2 regions of the Arthrobacter sp. 2MCAF15 genome follow, and region 1 is predicted to be linked to the other one. Evidence: riboswitches for the same ligand, from Rfam matches in the RefSeq annotation. Region 1 holds a riboswitch; the other holds the start of a gene.
The links. Region 1 has a riboswitch for S-adenosylmethionine ahead of metX (homoserine O-acetyltransferase MetX). Riboswitches for the same ligand answer to the same signal wherever they lie in the genome.
Positions count from the first base shown of each region.

Region 2: linked by a shared signal. The riboswitch ahead of AB4089_RS12100 (DUF1737 domain-containing protein) and the one ahead of metX (homoserine O-acetyltransferase MetX) in region 1 are both predicted to bind S-adenosylmethionine.

Region 1 covers NZ_JBFRGZ010000008.1:123,842-131,506, reverse strand. Annotated here, with positions in the region: gene AB4089_RS11085 (CoA-acylating methylmalonate-semialdehyde dehydrogenase) at 1-1,372, opposite strand, end outside; gene mmsB (3-hydroxyisobutyrate dehydrogenase) at 1,404-2,306, opposite strand; gene AB4089_RS11075 (LysR family transcriptional regulator) at 2,502-3,401, shown strand; gene AB4089_RS11070 (MFS transporter) at 3,522-4,904, opposite strand; gene metX (homoserine O-acetyltransferase MetX) at 5,072-6,322, opposite strand; SAM riboswitch class IV at 6,335-6,450, opposite strand; gene AB4089_RS11060 (bifunctional o-acetylhomoserine/o-acetylserine sulfhydrylase) at 6,667-7,665, opposite strand, start outside.
Region 2 covers NZ_JBFRGZ010000009.1:25,063-32,727, forward strand. Annotated here, with positions in the region: gene AB4089_RS12085 (glutamate--cysteine ligase 2) at 1-232, shown strand, start outside; gene AB4089_RS12090 (O-succinylhomoserine sulfhydrylase) at 272-1,480, opposite strand; gene AB4089_RS12095 (rhodanese-like domain-containing protein) at 1,481-1,900, opposite strand; gene AB4089_RS12100 (DUF1737 domain-containing protein) at 1,897-2,208, opposite strand; SAM riboswitch class IV at 2,244-2,358, opposite strand; gene AB4089_RS12105 (hypothetical protein) at 2,730-3,686, shown strand; gene AB4089_RS12110 (hypothetical protein) at 3,744-3,992, opposite strand; gene AB4089_RS12115 (aminodeoxychorismate lyase) at 4,368-5,330, opposite strand; gene cls (cardiolipin synthase) at 5,425-6,900, shown strand; gene mscL (large conductance mechanosensitive channel protein MscL) at 7,054-7,476, shown strand.

The sequences.
Region 1 (7,665 bases):
GGGTGTCGCCGAAGAGCGAGTTCTTCCAGCCGCCGAAGGAGAAGGTGCCCACCGGCACCGGGATGGGCACGTTGACGCCCACCATGCCGGCCTCGACGTCGAACTCGAACTGCCGCGCCGCGCCGCCGTCGCGCGTGAAGATGGCCACGCCGTTGCCGAACTCGTTGTCGTTGACCAGCTTTACGGCGTCCGCATAGGTTTCGACCCGCACCACGGAGAGGACGGGGCCGAAGATCTCGTCGTCGTAGACCTTCATGCCGGGCTTGACGTGGTCGATCAGGCTGACGCCGATGAAGAAGCCGTTGGAGTCGAACTCGTGCTCCCGGCCATCCACCACCACGGTGGCGCCCTCGTTGGCAGCGCCGGCGACGTAGGAGGCCACCCTGTCGCGGTGCTCGGCGGTGATGAGCGGGCCCATCTGGGAGGCCGGGTCCGTGCCGGGACCGATCGTGAGGGTGGCCATCCGGGTGCTGATCGCGTCCACGAGTTCATCCGCGATGCTGCCGACGGCGACAAGGACGCTGACGGCCATGCAGCGCTCCCCGGCGGAGCCGTAGGCGGCCGAGACGGCGGCGTCGGCGGCCATGTTCAGGTCCGCGTCCGGCAGGACCACCATGTGGTTCTTCGCCCCGCCCAGGGCCTGGACGCGCTTGCCGTGATCGGCGGCGCGCTTGTAGATGGACTGTGCGATCGGCGTCGAGCCCACGAAGCTGATGGCCTTGACCTCCGGGTGTTCCAGCAGGACGTCGACGGCTTCCTTGTCGCCGTGGACCACGTTGAGCACCCCTGCCGGCAGTCCGGCCTCGGCGAAGACCTCGGCGATGAAGATGGCGGAGGACGGGTCCTTTTCGCTCGGTTTGAGCAGCACGGTGTTGCCGCAGGCAAGGGCGCTGCCGATCATCCACAGCGGCACCATCGCCGGGAAGTTGAACGGCGTGATGCAGGCGACGACGCCGACCGGCTGGCGGACCGAGTGGACGTCGACGCCGCCGGCGACCTGCTCGGAGCGTTCGCCTTTGAGCATGTGGGACAGCCCGGTGGCGAACTCGATGTTCTCCAGGCCGCGGGTGATTTCACCTTCCGCGTCGGAGAGGACCTTGCCGTGCTCGCTGGTGAGCAGGGCTGCGAGTTCGGGGCGGCGCTGCATGAGCAGTTCGCGGACCTTGAAGAAGATGCCGGTGCGCTTGGCCAGGCTCGTGGCGCGCCAGCCGGGCAGGGCGGCGCGGGCGGCGGCGATGGCTTCCTCGACGCGGGCGGCTGAGGCCAGGGCAACCTCTTTCTCCTGGTCGCCGGTGGCGGGGTTGAAGACCGGGCCGAAGCGCTCGGCGTCGGAAATCAGGGCGCCGTTGATGAAGTGCGGAATGCGTTCCATGGGGTGGTTCTCTTTCTAAAAGGGGTGGGGGCTAGTTGGCGGACTCGAAGGAGCCGTCGACGAGCTTGACGATGGCGGAGCAGTCGGTGCCGGACTGGCCGGCGTCGATGAGCCGCTGGAAGAGCTGCTGGACGTGCTCGCCGAGTTCCAGCGGGGTGCCGGTATCCCGCGCGGCGCTGATGGCCAGGCCGATGTCCTTGTTAGCCAGCTCGGTGGTGAACGTCGGGGCGAAGTCGTTGTTCGATGCCGCGGTGGGCACCACGCCGGCCACGGGATACCAGGTGCGCAGCGCCCAGCTGTCGCCGGAGGAGACCGATGCGATGTCCCAGAAGACCTGCTTGTCCAGGCCGAGCCGCTCGGCGAGGACCGCTCCCTCGGCGGTGGAGGCAAGGTTGATGAAGAGCATGAGGTTGTTGCAGATCTTCGCGGCCTGGCCGGTGGTGGCGCCGCCGGTGGGAATGATGTTCGCCGCCATGGGGCGGATGTATTCGGTGGCATCGGCGACGGCGCCGGCCTCGCCGCCGACCATGAACGTCAAGGTGGCGGCCTTCGCGCCGCTCATCCCGCCGGAGACGGGCGCATCGACAAAGCGGAAGCCGGCGGCAGCGGCGGCGTCGTGCAGGGCCTGGGCGGAGGCAATATCGATGGTGGAGGAATCCACCAGCAAGGTTTTGGTGTCCGCGTGGGACAGGACGCCGTCCTCGCCGAGGTACACAGCGCGGGCGTGCTCGCCCTTGGGCAGCATGGTGAAGACGACGTCGGCACCGGCGACGGCCTCGGCGATGCTGCCGGCGGCCCTGACTCCCCCGGCCTCGGCGGCGGCAACGGCTGCGGCGTTGAGGTCGAAGCCGCGGACCTCGTGTCCGGCCTGCGCGAGGTTGACCGACATGGACCCGCCCATGTTTCCCAGTCCGATCCAGGCGATAACTGCCATGGCCTAAGCTCCTTTGCTTGGTGGTTGCGGTGCGCTGCGGCGTGAAAGCCGAGACCCTCTGTGTCCACCATCACATCCTGCTAGAGTGCAATCAAGGCAAAAAATCACAGAGGGTATGTGCATGAATGCACACAGGCGGCGTGGGCTTCCGTATCCGTTGACGACAGACCCGCTGAGGAGGGACCACAAGTGGACTTGCGTCGGCTTCCGAGCCCCGATGACCTGCTGATCCTGCTGACGGTGGCCCGGCTGGGCCGGTTCAACGCGGTGGCCGAGACGCTCGGGACCACTCACACCACCATTTCCCGCCGCGTCCTGGCCCTGGACAAGCAGCTCGGCGGCCGGACGCTGGAACGCAGCCCGCATGGCTGGGAGCTGACCGAGCTCGGCAGCCAGGCCGTCGCCGCGGCCGAGGCCATCGAGGGCACGCTGGGCGCCCTGTCCAGCAGCATTGCCCGGTCCGGCGATGTGGTGTCCGGCCTGGTCCGGATCAGCACCCCGGACGGCTTTGGCGCCGAATTCCTGGCCCCGGCCCTCGTCCGGCTGCAGCGGGCGAACCCCATGCTCAACGTGGAGTTGCTCAGCGCCACGCGCAAGGTCAGCCAGAACCGCTCCGGCGTGGACCTGGAAGTGGTGGTGGGCAACATGGAGACCACCAATGCCCGGGCCATCTTCCTGAGCAACTATTTCCTCCGGCTGTATGCCAGCCTCGGCTACGCGCAGGAGCACGGGCTTCCGGCAACGCTCGACGACGTCCGGCAGCACGGGTTTGTCTCGTACGTGGAATCGGCGCTGCAGGTCGCGGAGCTGGGCCACCGCTCCACGCAGCTGCCCGTGCCGCGGTCCAGTTTCCAAGCCACCAGCGTCTTCGCCCAGCTCGAGGCGGTACGGCGGGGAGCCGGTATAGGACTGCTGCCCAATTTCCTCGTGGCGGGCAGGTCCGGTTTCCTGCCCGTCCTGCCGGACGATTTCCAGCGCCAGCTGCCGATCTGGGCGGTCGCCCGGCCCGAGTCCCTGCGCTCGGCCCCGGTCCGCGCCGTGCTCGAGGCGATACGCGGCGAAATCCGGGAGCGGCAGGACGTGCTGTCCGCCTGAGCTCGCGTAAACGCAGGCTGCCCGGGTCGTTAAACGCAGGCTGCCCGGGTCCGCGCGGTGCGCGGACCCGGGCAGCCTCCCCCACTGCGGTTATTCCTGGCGGGGTCTCCTCGGGCGGAACTACCGCTTGCCGGCGGCGAGGAGGTCTGCGGTGCCCCGGGCGTCGGCGGCGTCGACGTCGTGGAGCGAAATGCCGCGGGTCTCCTTGAGGAAGAACACGGCGACGGCGGTAATCGCGCAGGCGATCATGAGGTAGATGGCTACCGGGACCGAGGACTTGAACTGGCCCAGCAGGGCGACGGCGATGATCGGCGCCAGCGAACCGGCCACGATCGAAGTCACCTGGTAGCCAAGGGAAACACCGGAATACCGCATGCGGGTCGGGAACATCTCGGCCATGATGGCCGGCTGGCCGGCGTACATCAGGGCGTGGAAGAGCAGGCCGATGACGACCGCGGCGAGGATGATGAAATCGTTGCCGGTGTCCATCATCGGGAAGGCGAAGAAGCCCCAGGTCGCACCGAGAACGGCGCCGGCCATGTAGACCGGCTTGCGGCCCAGGCTGTCCGAGAGCCTGCCGACCATGGGCACCACGGAGAAGTGGACCACATGCGCCACCAGCAGGAGCAGCAGGATCCGGGAGGTGTCGGCGTGGACCACCGTCTTGAGGTAAGTGATGGAGAAAGTGACCACGAGGTAGTACAGGATGTTTTCCGCGAAGCGCAGGCCCATGGCGGTGAACACGCCGCGGGGGTAGCGGCGGAAGACTTCGGCAACGCCGTAGCCCTTGTGGCCGGCCTCAACCTCCTTGCGTGCTTCGAGGAAGATCGGGGCGTCGCTGACCTTGGTGCGGATGTAGTAACCGATCAGGACAATCACGGCCGAGAGCCAGAAGGCGACCCGCCAGCCCCAGCCGAGGAAGTCCGCGGAGGACAGCACGGAGGACAGGATGAACAGCACGGCGGTGGCGAAGAGGTTGCCGAGCGGGACGGCTGACTGCGGCCAGCTGGCCCAGAAGCCACGGGACTTGCTCGGGCTGTGCTCCGCGACGAGCAGGACGGCGCCGCCCCATTCACCGCCGACGGCGAAGCCCTGGGCGAAGCGCAGGAACACCAGCAGCGCCGGGGCCCAGTAGCCGATCTGAGCGAAGGTGGGGAGGCAGCCCATCAGGAAGGTGGACACGCCCACCAGGATGATGCTGAGTTGGAGCAGCTGCTTGCGGCCGAACTTGTCGCCAAAGTGGCCGAACACAATCCCGCCGATCGGGCGGGCGACGAAGCCGACGGCGTAGGTCAGGAACGCCGCGAGGATGCCGTCCAGTTCCGTGCCTGAATTGGGGAAGAACGTTTTGCCGAAGACCAGCGTGGCCGCGGATGCGTAGAGGAAGAATTCGTACCATTCCACCACGGTGCCGGCCATCGAGGCCGCCACCACCTTCTTCAGGCCGGACGTCTTGACGTCTGGCTCGTCTGCGCGCGTTGCGGCGGCGTTTTCCGTGCTCATGAGAACTCCTTCGGTGTCGCCTTCGACACCCCGTGGACCATTGGGCTGAAAATTTGTGTGAGTTAGCACACACAGCGTTATTCTCAACGAGTATGGGTCCGCGGGCACTGAGCCACAACGACCATTAGTGCAGAGAGCATCTGCAAAAATGCACAGGAACGCGACGCCTAGTGGCCGAAGAAGGTCTCCCGCAGCTGGCCGCCAAGCTGCCCGATCTCGGTCAGGAAGCCGTCGTGGCCGATCGGAGCCTGAATCATGTGCAGTTCCGCACCGCCCGGCAGGGCATCGGCCAGTTCGCGGGTCTGGGCCGGGAAGTACAACCGGTCCGAGTCCACGGCCGCCACCAGGAACTCGGCGGTGGCCGGGGCAAGCGCCTCCGGCAGGCTTCCGCGCCCCCGGCACACATCGTGGCTCATGAGCGCCTCGGTAATGGCGATGTAGCTGTTGGCGTCAAAGCGCCGGACCAGCTTGCTGCCCTGGTGGTCCAGGTAGCTTTCCACCTGATAGCGCCCGCGTCCGGCCAGCGATCCGGCTTCCAGCGGCGCCTCGGGCGCCTGCGGGTTCCGGCCAAACCTGCCGTCCAGTTCGGCCGCGGAGCGGTAGGTGATGTGGGCGATGCGGCGGGCGAGGGCCAGCCCCGCTTCGGGCTCCGGGCCGCCGTAGTAGTTCCCGCCGTTGAAATGGGGGTCCTGCCGGATGGCCAGGGTCTGGGCCTGCGCAAAGGCAATCTGTTCGGCGGTGCTGCTGGGGCCGACGGAAATCACGGCGCAGCGGCGGACCCGGTCCGGGTAGGTGACGGCCCATTCAAGGGCGCGGGCGCCGCCGAGCGAGCCGCCCACCACGGCATACCAGCTTCCGATGCCCAGGGCGTCGGCCAGCCGGGCCTCGGCGGCGGTGGTGTCCCGCAACGTGACGAGCGGAAACCGCGATCCCCACGGGCGCCCGTCGGGCGCCGGGGTGGAGGGGCCGGTGGAACCGTAACAGCCGCCCAGGATGTTGACCGAAACGACGAAGTACTTCTCCGTGTCCACGGGAGCCCCGGGTCCGGCGAGCTGCTCCCACCAGCCGGGCTCCTCGCTGGCGCCGCGGGTCACGTGGGTGTCGCCGGTCAGGGCATGTTCAATGAGGACGGCGTTGGAGGCGTCCGCGTTCAGGGTCCCCCACGTCTCGAAGCCGAGGACCACATCCGGCAGCAGGATCCCGGATTCAAGCTGCAGGTCACCGATCCTGACGTACTGGACTGTGCCGTCCTGAACCGTGCCATCCTGGACCGTGCCGTCCGGCACAGGGGAAGCAGCGTGGATCGGCCTGCTTTCCGGCCTGTCTTCCGGCGTTCTATCCAAGGCCGCTGCGGCGGCAACAGGGTTCGGGGATGGCTGGGTTACGGATTCACCACTGCGGGTGACGGCAATCGTCATAATGAGGACCTATCTTCGCGCTTGCCTGCCGTCAGCTGACCGGCAGGCCAGGTCTTCACCCGGGGCACCCCGCCGCAAATGGAGGGTTGCCGGCCAGCAAGCCGGGGCTGTCACTGGCACTCATGACCTGGTACGAGTCTACGAAACGGGGTGCGGAAATGACGAAGATTGTGACTCCCGTGTGACAGCCCGGCGGTTCCCACGTCGATCAAGCCCCACATCGATCCAGGCCCACGTCGATCCAGCCCGCCGAGTTCGCCGGAAGCCTGCCCAGTCGCCGGAAGGTTACGGCGACTGCGACGGGTTCCGGCGAACTCGGGGCCGGCGGCTACCAAAGCGCCCGGTCAGGCGCCCTTGGCGGCGCGGAATCCGGCGTCGAGGTCCGCGAGGATGTCATCGATGTGTTCCAGGCCCACCGAGAGCCGCACCAGCCCGGGATTGACCCCGGCGATCTCCTGCTGCTCGGGCGAGAGCTGGCTGTGCGTGGTGGACGCCGGGTGGATCACCAGGGAGCGGACATCGCCGATGTTCGCGACATGGGAGTGCAGCTCGAGGGCATCGACGAACCGCTTGCCGGCATCCGCTCCCCCGGCGAGGTTGAAGGCGACGACGGCGCCGGTCCCCTTGGGCCCGTACTTGCGGCCACGCTCATACCAGGGGCTGGACGGCAGCCCCGCGTAGGCGACCGATTCGACGTCGTCCCTTGCCTCCAGCCACTGCGCCACCTTGGTGGCGTTGGCCACGTGCCGTTCGACGCGCAGGCTCAGCGTTTCGATGCCCTGGGCAATGAGGAAAGCGTTGAACGGGGACACGGCAGAGCCGAGGTCGCGCAGGAGCTGCACGCGGGCCTTGAGGATGTAGGAGAGGTTGGCGCCCAGTGCGCCGTCCGCACCGAGGTCCCGGGCGTAGACCAGGCCGTTGTAGGTGGGGTCCGGCGTGTTGAAGCCCGGGAACCGGGCGGGGTCCTTGCCGAAGTCGAACTTGCCGGAATCCACGATCACCCCGGCGATCGCGGCGCCGTGGCCGCCCAGGTACTTGGTGGCGGAGTGGACCACTATGTCCGCGCCCCACTCGATCGGACGGATGAGGTACGGGGTGGAGAGTGTGTTGTCGACGATCAGGGGCACGCCGGCCTCGTGGGCCACCCCGGACACGCCTTCGATGTCCAGCACGTCCTGGCGCGGGTTGGAGACCACTTCGCCAAAGAACAGCTTGGTGTTGGGCTGGACGGCGTCCCGCCAGTGGTCCAGGTTGTCCGGGTCCTCCACAAAGGTCACGGAGATGCCGAACTTCTTCAGCGTGTGGGCGAGCAGGTTGTAGGTTCCGCCGTAGAGGCTGGGGCT
Region 2 (7,665 bases), on a different contig from region 1:
CGTGGACTTTGTGGCCCCCGTGCTCCAGGAGCAGGGCGAGCTGGACCTGGTCCGGGACGGGGTCGCCCGGATCCTGGCGGAGGGCACCGGTTCGCAACTGCAGCGCGGGCCGTTCCGGGTAGGCGGGCTGCCCGCCGTCGTCGAACGGGCCGTCGAAATGACCGCGCAGGGCGCCATTCCCGAGCCCCGGGTGGACGAGGGTTCGTCCCTGGGCCCGGTGCGCCGGGGCTGACGGCGCCGGCAACCCGGCGGTGAGATACCCGTATGAGCGCTAGACCTGCTTGAGCGCCTGGCCGAGGTCCCGGATCAGGTCCTCCACGTCCTCCAGGCCCACCGAAAGCCTGACCACGCCGTCGCTGAGCCCGATTGCCGCGCGGCCTTCGGGGCCCATCGCGCGGTGCGTCGTCGTGGCCGGGTGCGTGATCAGGGACTTCGCGTCGCCAAGGTTGTTGGAGATGTCGATGATCCGCAGCGCGTCCAGCAGCGCAAAGGCTGCCTCTTTCGCGGTGCGTCCCTGGGAAGGCGAAAGCTCCAGCGTGAGCACGGTGCCGCCGGCCTTCATCTGCTTCACCGCGAGCTTGTGCTGCGGGTGGGAGCGCAGCAGCGGGTACTTCACCCAACTTACCGCGGGCTGCCCCTCGAGCCATTCGGCCAGCCGCAGTGCCGAGGCCGAGGAATGGTTGACGCGCAGGGCCATGGTCTCCAGGCCCTTGGTGAGCACCCAGGCGTTGAACGCGGAGAGCGCAGGGCCGGTGTGCCGCATGAGCTGCTTGACGGGACCGTCAATAAATTCCTTGGTCCCCAGGATCGCCCCGCCGAGCACGCGTCCCTGGCCGTCGATGTGTTTGGTGCCCGAGTAGACGATCACGTCAGCGCCGAGGTCCCCGCAACGCTGCAGCAGCGGTGTGGCGAAGACGTTGTCGACCACCACCGTGGCGCCCGCCGCGTGCGCCAGCTGGCTCACGGCGGCGATGTCTACGAGTTCCTGCATGGGGTTCGACGGCGACTCGAAGAACACCGCCGTAGTCGGCTCTGACAGAGCAGATTCCCACTGCTCCAGGTCCGGGCCGTCCACGAAGACCGTCTCGACACCCCAGCGCGGCAGGATCTCGTTGAGGATCACAAAGCACGAGCCGAACAGCGAGCGGGCGGCGACCACGCGGTCGCCGGCCGCCAACAGCGCACCGAGAGCGGTGAAGACGGCGGACATGCCGGACGCCGTCGCAAAACATGCCTCCGTTCCCTCGAGCAGCCGGAGCCGCTCCTGGAAGGTGGCGACGGACGGGTTGCCGTAGCGGGAGTAGACGAATCGCTCGTCCTCGCCGGTGAAGGCGCGCTCGGCGGCGGCGGCGGACTCGTAGACGAACCCCGAGTTGAGGAAGATCGGCTCGGTGGTTTCCTGGAATCCGGTGCGGTCAAGGCCGCCGCGGACAGCCTGCGTGTCGGCGGCCCAGCTGGCGGCGTCGGGGTTGAAAGTCACTTAAATCTTTCCAAGGTTGGTGGGCAGGCCGCGGTTCTTCCAGCCGTTGACGGTGCGTTCGCCAAAGCGGTCGGTCTCGCCTTCGAAGCCCTCAAGAACGTTGTACGCGGTGTAGCCGGCGGCCGTCGCGGCCGTCGCGGCGGCGATCGACCGGGCGCCGGAGCGGCACAGGAACACCAGTTCGACGCCGGTGTCCTCCGGTGCCTGCCGCCTCAGCTGCTCCACGAAGAGCGGGTTCGGGGCGCCCCCGGCGACATTCCACTGGATGAAGAGCGGATCGTTCGGCTTTTCGCCTGCGGACGCAGTGTCCGGGATGCCGATGTGGGCCCATTCGTCCTCGGTCCGGACATCCACCAGAATGGCTCCGGCCTCCAGCTTCGCCCACGCCTCCTGCGGGCTGAGGTCTCCGGCGTAGCTCACGCGTGGCCCTCGAATGCTTCATCGGCGCCAAACTCGTCGGCGTCGAGCTCATCGACTGCATTGGCCACGGCGGCGTCCGCGCTCGCAATCGCGGCCGGCAGGACCACCGCCTGCGCCACGATCACGGTGCTGCCGTTGAAGCTGGCGGCCGGGCTTCCGTGCAGCACATAGCCCTCGGCCAGGGCTGCCGACACCCGCTCGCAGAAGGCGCGGTCATCGGCCCCCGTGAAGAGGCGGTAGGCGAGCTTTTCCTCGCCGGCGCTGGGGGCGCTGGGGGCTGCATTGGGGGCAGCGGTAGTACTGGGTATGGCAGGGGTGGACGTGTCGGGCACGACGGATCTCCTCTTCACGCTTGCAGCTCGAATGGTCGATATGCCGAGTATTCACCTGAGGCACCCCGCCGCGAAAGGGAGGGTTGCCGACCGGCCAGTCAGGGCTTGGCGCCGGTTCTCATTACTCCCCAAAAACGTAACACCTGCGACGCCGGCCCGCACCGCCGCCGTCGTCATGTTCCGTAACCGGACCCTGACCACGGGGAAGCGCCGGCCGGCTCCGGCTGGTGGATCAAATGGGGCACTCCGGACCACCCGGACAAGTAGTAGCGGGCTCCAGTTTCGGGTACCGCCCACTCGTGCTGGCCGGGACCATTCGCCGTCTACTAGGAGGACAGGTCTGACGCGTCGGCCGGAGCAGCTGATTCGCCCAGTCCGTGAATCAAGCCGTCCCCCAATCGAACCGTCTTTCTACTCATAAGTTGTCAGCAAATCGGTGGCTGGAACCGCCGGAGCCGCAGCCGCGGCCCTGCCGGGGACGCCGGAATGGAGCGATCGTGGGCCCGCGAATACTGGTTACCGGGATAGCAAGCGCTGCCGGCCGGACCGTCGCGGCCCAGCTCGAAGCCCGCGGCCTTCCGTATCTGGGCTCCGACGCCCGTGCCGACACCCGCCAGGACGGAGACGTTCCCGCCACCGCGGCGGTGAGGCTCCTGCCGGCGACGGACCCGGACATGATCCTGGACCTGCGCCGGCTGGTTGACCGGGAAGCCATCAACCTCATCATTCCGACGCTCACCGTGGAGCTTCCGGTCCTGGCCGCGGCCCGTGGCGGATTCGCCCAGGACGTGCGGATCATCGTGGGCGACCCTGCGGCGGTGGCCCTGGCCAATGATCAACTGTTCACCACCTGGGCGCTGCAGGCAGCCGGCATTCCGGTGCCCCGGTTCGGGGTCCCGGGCGACCTCGCCGCCGCGCCGGCATCGCTCGCCGGCCTCAGCGGCCCCGTGGTCATCAAGCCGAGGGTCTTCAAAGGCTCCCACGGTGTCCACGTGCTGGCCGGAACCGCCACCGTGAGCTGGAGGAACATGCCGGCCGGGCAAATTGTCCAGGAGTTCATCCCGGGCGCCGACTACGTGTGCCTGGTGTTCGGCACTCCGGCGCGCAACGCGATGGCGCCTGTGGCCGTGGTTCTCGAGAAGACGAAAACTCCGTATGGACGAGCCGGCAGCGACGAGGTCAGCCGCAGGGTACCGGCGGGCCAGGCCGGGGACGTGCGGAAGCTGGGGCTGGCCGCCGTCCGAACCCTCGGGCTGACCGGGCCCGCGCAGGTCCAGATCCGGCGCCGCGCGGACGGCACCCCCGTGGTCCTGGGCGTGTGCGCGACCCTCGGGGAGAACAGCACCTGGGCCCCGGAAATGCTCGACGCCGTGTTGGCAACCTTCATGCTCCCGGCGTTCAATCCGGCCTCTTTCCGGCGGTGCCCGGCTGTTCCCGCGGACGCACTGGGCTGAGGCGCCGGCACCGGCCGGCCCGGACGCAGTGTGCGCGCCCCGTCGCCGATTCTCCGGTCAGTGCGTGATGAGGTCGGAACCGTGCCGGGCCCCGTGGGTGCTCCTGCGCAGGCTGCTGCGGGCGCTCTTGAATAACCCGATCAGCCCGACGGTCAGGGCGGTCGCCAGGAAGAGGATGAGCCGCACGGCGCCGGCCAGGAGCATGAGCAGCACCAATCCGGTGGTGAAGGGCAAACACAAGATGAAAACGACGATGAGGGTTGCCAGATAGCCGAATGCGAAGCCAACGAGGGTTGCCTGATCCATTGGACTGCCGTTCGTTGCGAGAGGGCGATTCCCTGAATGCTGCCGATGACTGTCCGCAGCTGTGCGGCACGTGGTCAGGGGCCACTTCCGCAGTACATACACCTCTGGACATACACCTCTGGGCCAGGCCGAACCCCGCGCCGAAGCGCTTTACGGGACCAGCTCAGCCGGGTTAATGACCGTCTGCCCTACGGACAGGACGGTGAGGGCTCGCGCGCCCCAATGTACGGTTCGCGTCTAAGCCGGGTCTCCTGCAGGCGTTGCTCCCGCGCGGACTGTTCCTGGCTCAAGCTCATGGATGGATCGTCCCACTTGCCCCCTGTACCGGACAGGGTCTTCAGGCCTTGCTGCGGCGCCCGTATCTGACCCCGCTCGCTATTCGATCGTGGAGAACAGCTCGCTGAGTTCGGCCGTGAGCTGGCGCCGCAGTTCCGGGGTGCCGATTTCCTGGCCGTCGATGTGGTTCACCGGCGCCAGCAGCCGGATGCTGGAGATCAGCCAGACGGCGTCGGCGTCCAGCAGGTCCTTGGGCTCCAGCGGGCCGTAGCCCAGCTCCCAGCCGGCGGCCTTGGCGGCGGTGAACAGGGCACCTTGTGAGGTGCCCGGCAGGATGCCGCTGTCCAGCTGCGGGGTGATGAGCCGCCGGACCGTGCGGACGCCGCCAGCGCCGTCGTCCTCGGTTTCGAGGTGGGCCAGCAGAACGGTCGACGTCGGCCCCTCCAGGACCCGGCCGTCCGCGGACGTGAAGATGACGTCGTCGGCGCCCTGCTGGTGGGCGTAGCGCAGCGCTGCCATGTTCACGGCGTAGGAGAGGGTCTTGGCGCCAAGCAGGAGCCAGGGGGCGCGCTCGCCGACTTCGCTGTCGTAGCCCCGATCCAGCAGGATGACGTCAACTCCGGTCTCGCGCTGCCGGCGGCCCGAAGCTGCGGGCGCAGAGGCCTGGACCCAGCAGGTGGGGGCCGAAGCGCCCTCCGGGCCGCGGGTGACGATCAGCTTAACCACTACCTCGTCCTTTTCACCTCCGGCAGCCACGGCGGGATCCTGCCGCCGGAACTCAGCGATGGCCGTTTCCACCGCCCGCCGCCAGCGGTCCCCGGCAGGGATATTCAGCTCCAGCAGCCGGGCCGAGCTCGCCAGCCGGGTCAGGTGCGCCTGGATCTTGCGGGGCCTGCCGCCCACGGCCAGCAGCGATTCGAAAACGCCGTCGCCGCGGGTGGCGCCCAGGTCCGTGGCCATCAGTTGCGGTTTCGACGCGTCGGCAACACGGCCGCCGTCGAACGCCGGGTCGAGGAACACCAGCACGGTCGCGGGCGCGGGAACAGAGGCGGGAATGGTCATGGCTCCAGCTTAGTCGCGGTGGTCCCGGGATAGGATTTGCTCGTTGCCCGTTCCGGAACTGTTCCGCGGGCTTTGTACTTTGAGGGGTTCGCCTGTGCTGTGGCCATTTCCGCTGGCGGAAACTTTACCGTCGTGGGCGGTTCTGATCCTGACCCTGATCGACGTCGCCATCCGTGTGCTTGCCCTGGGCATCATCCCCGGAAACCGGCGGCCCACCACTGCGATGGCCTGGCTGCTGGGCATCTTCATTTGGCCCACGCTGGGCCTGATCCTGTTCCTGCTGTTCGGCAATTTCCGGCTCTCCCGCCGCCGCCGCGCCCAGCAGGACGCGGTCAACACCCGGATCCGGGCCGGAACATCGGAACTGCAGGCTGTCGAAAGCCGTTACAGCGGACCGGAATGGGTGGCATCGGCCGCCGAACTGAACAAGACGCTGGGATCCCTGCCCATGGTGGACGGCAACAGCGTGGAGCTGCTGCCCGGCTACCCCGACTCGATCAAGGCCATGGCCGAGGCGGTCCGCGGCGCCAAGTCCTTCGTCAACGCCGAGTTCTACATCATGAGCACGGACCACGTCACCGACGACCTGCTCACCGCACTGGAGGAGGCGGCGGAGCGCGGCGTCGAGGTCCGCGTCCTCTTCGACCACCTCGGCACGCTCCGGATCAAGGGCTACCGCCAGCTGAAGGCCCGGCTCAACGCCAGCAAGATCCGCTGGCGGCCCATGCTGCCGCTGCGCCCGGTGCACGGCCAGTGGCGCCGCCCGGATCTGCGCAATCACCGCAAGATCATGGTGATCGACGGCGAGATCGCCTTCACCGGATCGCAGAACCTGATCGAGCCGTCCTACAACAATCCCAAGCACCGCAAGGTCGGCCGCGAATGGGTGGAGCTCATGGCGTGCCTGCGCGGGCCCATTGTCACCACCTTGAACGTGGTCTTCGCGACCGACTGGCTCAGCGAAACCGACGAATCCCTTGAGGAGCAGCTCGAACACCAGCCGGAGTCCCACCCCGGAAACATCACGGCCCAGGTGGTCCCCAGCGGCCCCGGGTTCATCACCGAGAACAACCTGCGGCTCTTCAACACCCTGATCTACTCGGCTCAGCATAAGGTCTCGCTCTGCAGCCCGTACTTCGTCCCGGACGACTCGCTGCTCTACGCAGTGACGACGGCGGCGCAGCGCGGCGTCGAGGTGGAGCTTTTCGTTTCGGAAAAGGGAGACCAGTTCCTTGTCCACCACGCGCAGCAGTCGTACTACCAGGCCCTGCTCGAGGCAGGCGTGCGGATCTACCTGTACAAGGCGCCCTTCGTGCTGCACGCCAAGCACTTCACCATCGACAACGAGGTGGCCGTGCTCGGCTCCAGCAACATGGACATGCGTTCCTTCTCGCTGAACCTCGAGGTCTCTGTGATGCTCCTCGGCGAGGACATTGTGCAGCGGATCCGCGCCGTGGAGGACACCTACCGCAGCATCTCGCACGAACTTTTGCTGGAGGACTGGATGAAACGTCCCATGAAGGTCAAATATGTGGACAATGTGGCCCGGCTGAGCGCAACCCTGCAGTAGCCAAAGCGTTCGCGTGAGTCTGGTAATCGAGATTCGGTCGGGCAACCGATTCCCGGGAAAATCCGGGGTGCAGGAATTCCAGCCATAACGGCGTCACCGGATATTTAGCTCCAGGTCATCGATGCCGCGTCAGCATGGGGTAGCTTGAGCGTTATGTTGACCGGATTCAAGAATTTCATAATGAAGGGCAACGTCGTAGACCTTGCCGTCGCCGTCGTGATTGGTGCGGCTTTCGGCACCGTCGTCACGGCCCTAGTCCAGAGTGTCCTCATGCCGTTCATTGCTGCCCTGGTCGGCTCGCCTAACTTCGACAGTTTCGCCGTCGTGACCCTGAACGGAAACGACATCAAATTCGGTGTGCTGCTCACCGCGATCGTCAACTTCGTTCTGGTGGCCGCGGCCATCTACTTCGTCATTGTTGTGCCGATGAACCACATGGTGGAACGACGCAACAGGCGCCTGGGAATCAACCCGGAGGTCAAGGAAGAGGCGGCGGAAGATCCGCAGATCGCTTTGCTCACCGAAATCCGCGACTCTCTGCAGCGCGACTCCCTGCAACAGGAGCGGCGCCACTAGCCCCCCGGAACGCGAAGTCCCATTCTGGCCGTTTAGCGCGGTAAATCTGATGATGAATTTAGATGTTTTGTTGGTGGCTCTGCGATAGCGTATCTGGCAGGGGCGCGGGGAGGATTCGGCGTCCGTGCATGCCCATTCCTGCATATGCGGGGGCCGTCTCGGGTGTGCTGTTGTTCCGCATCGATGAAA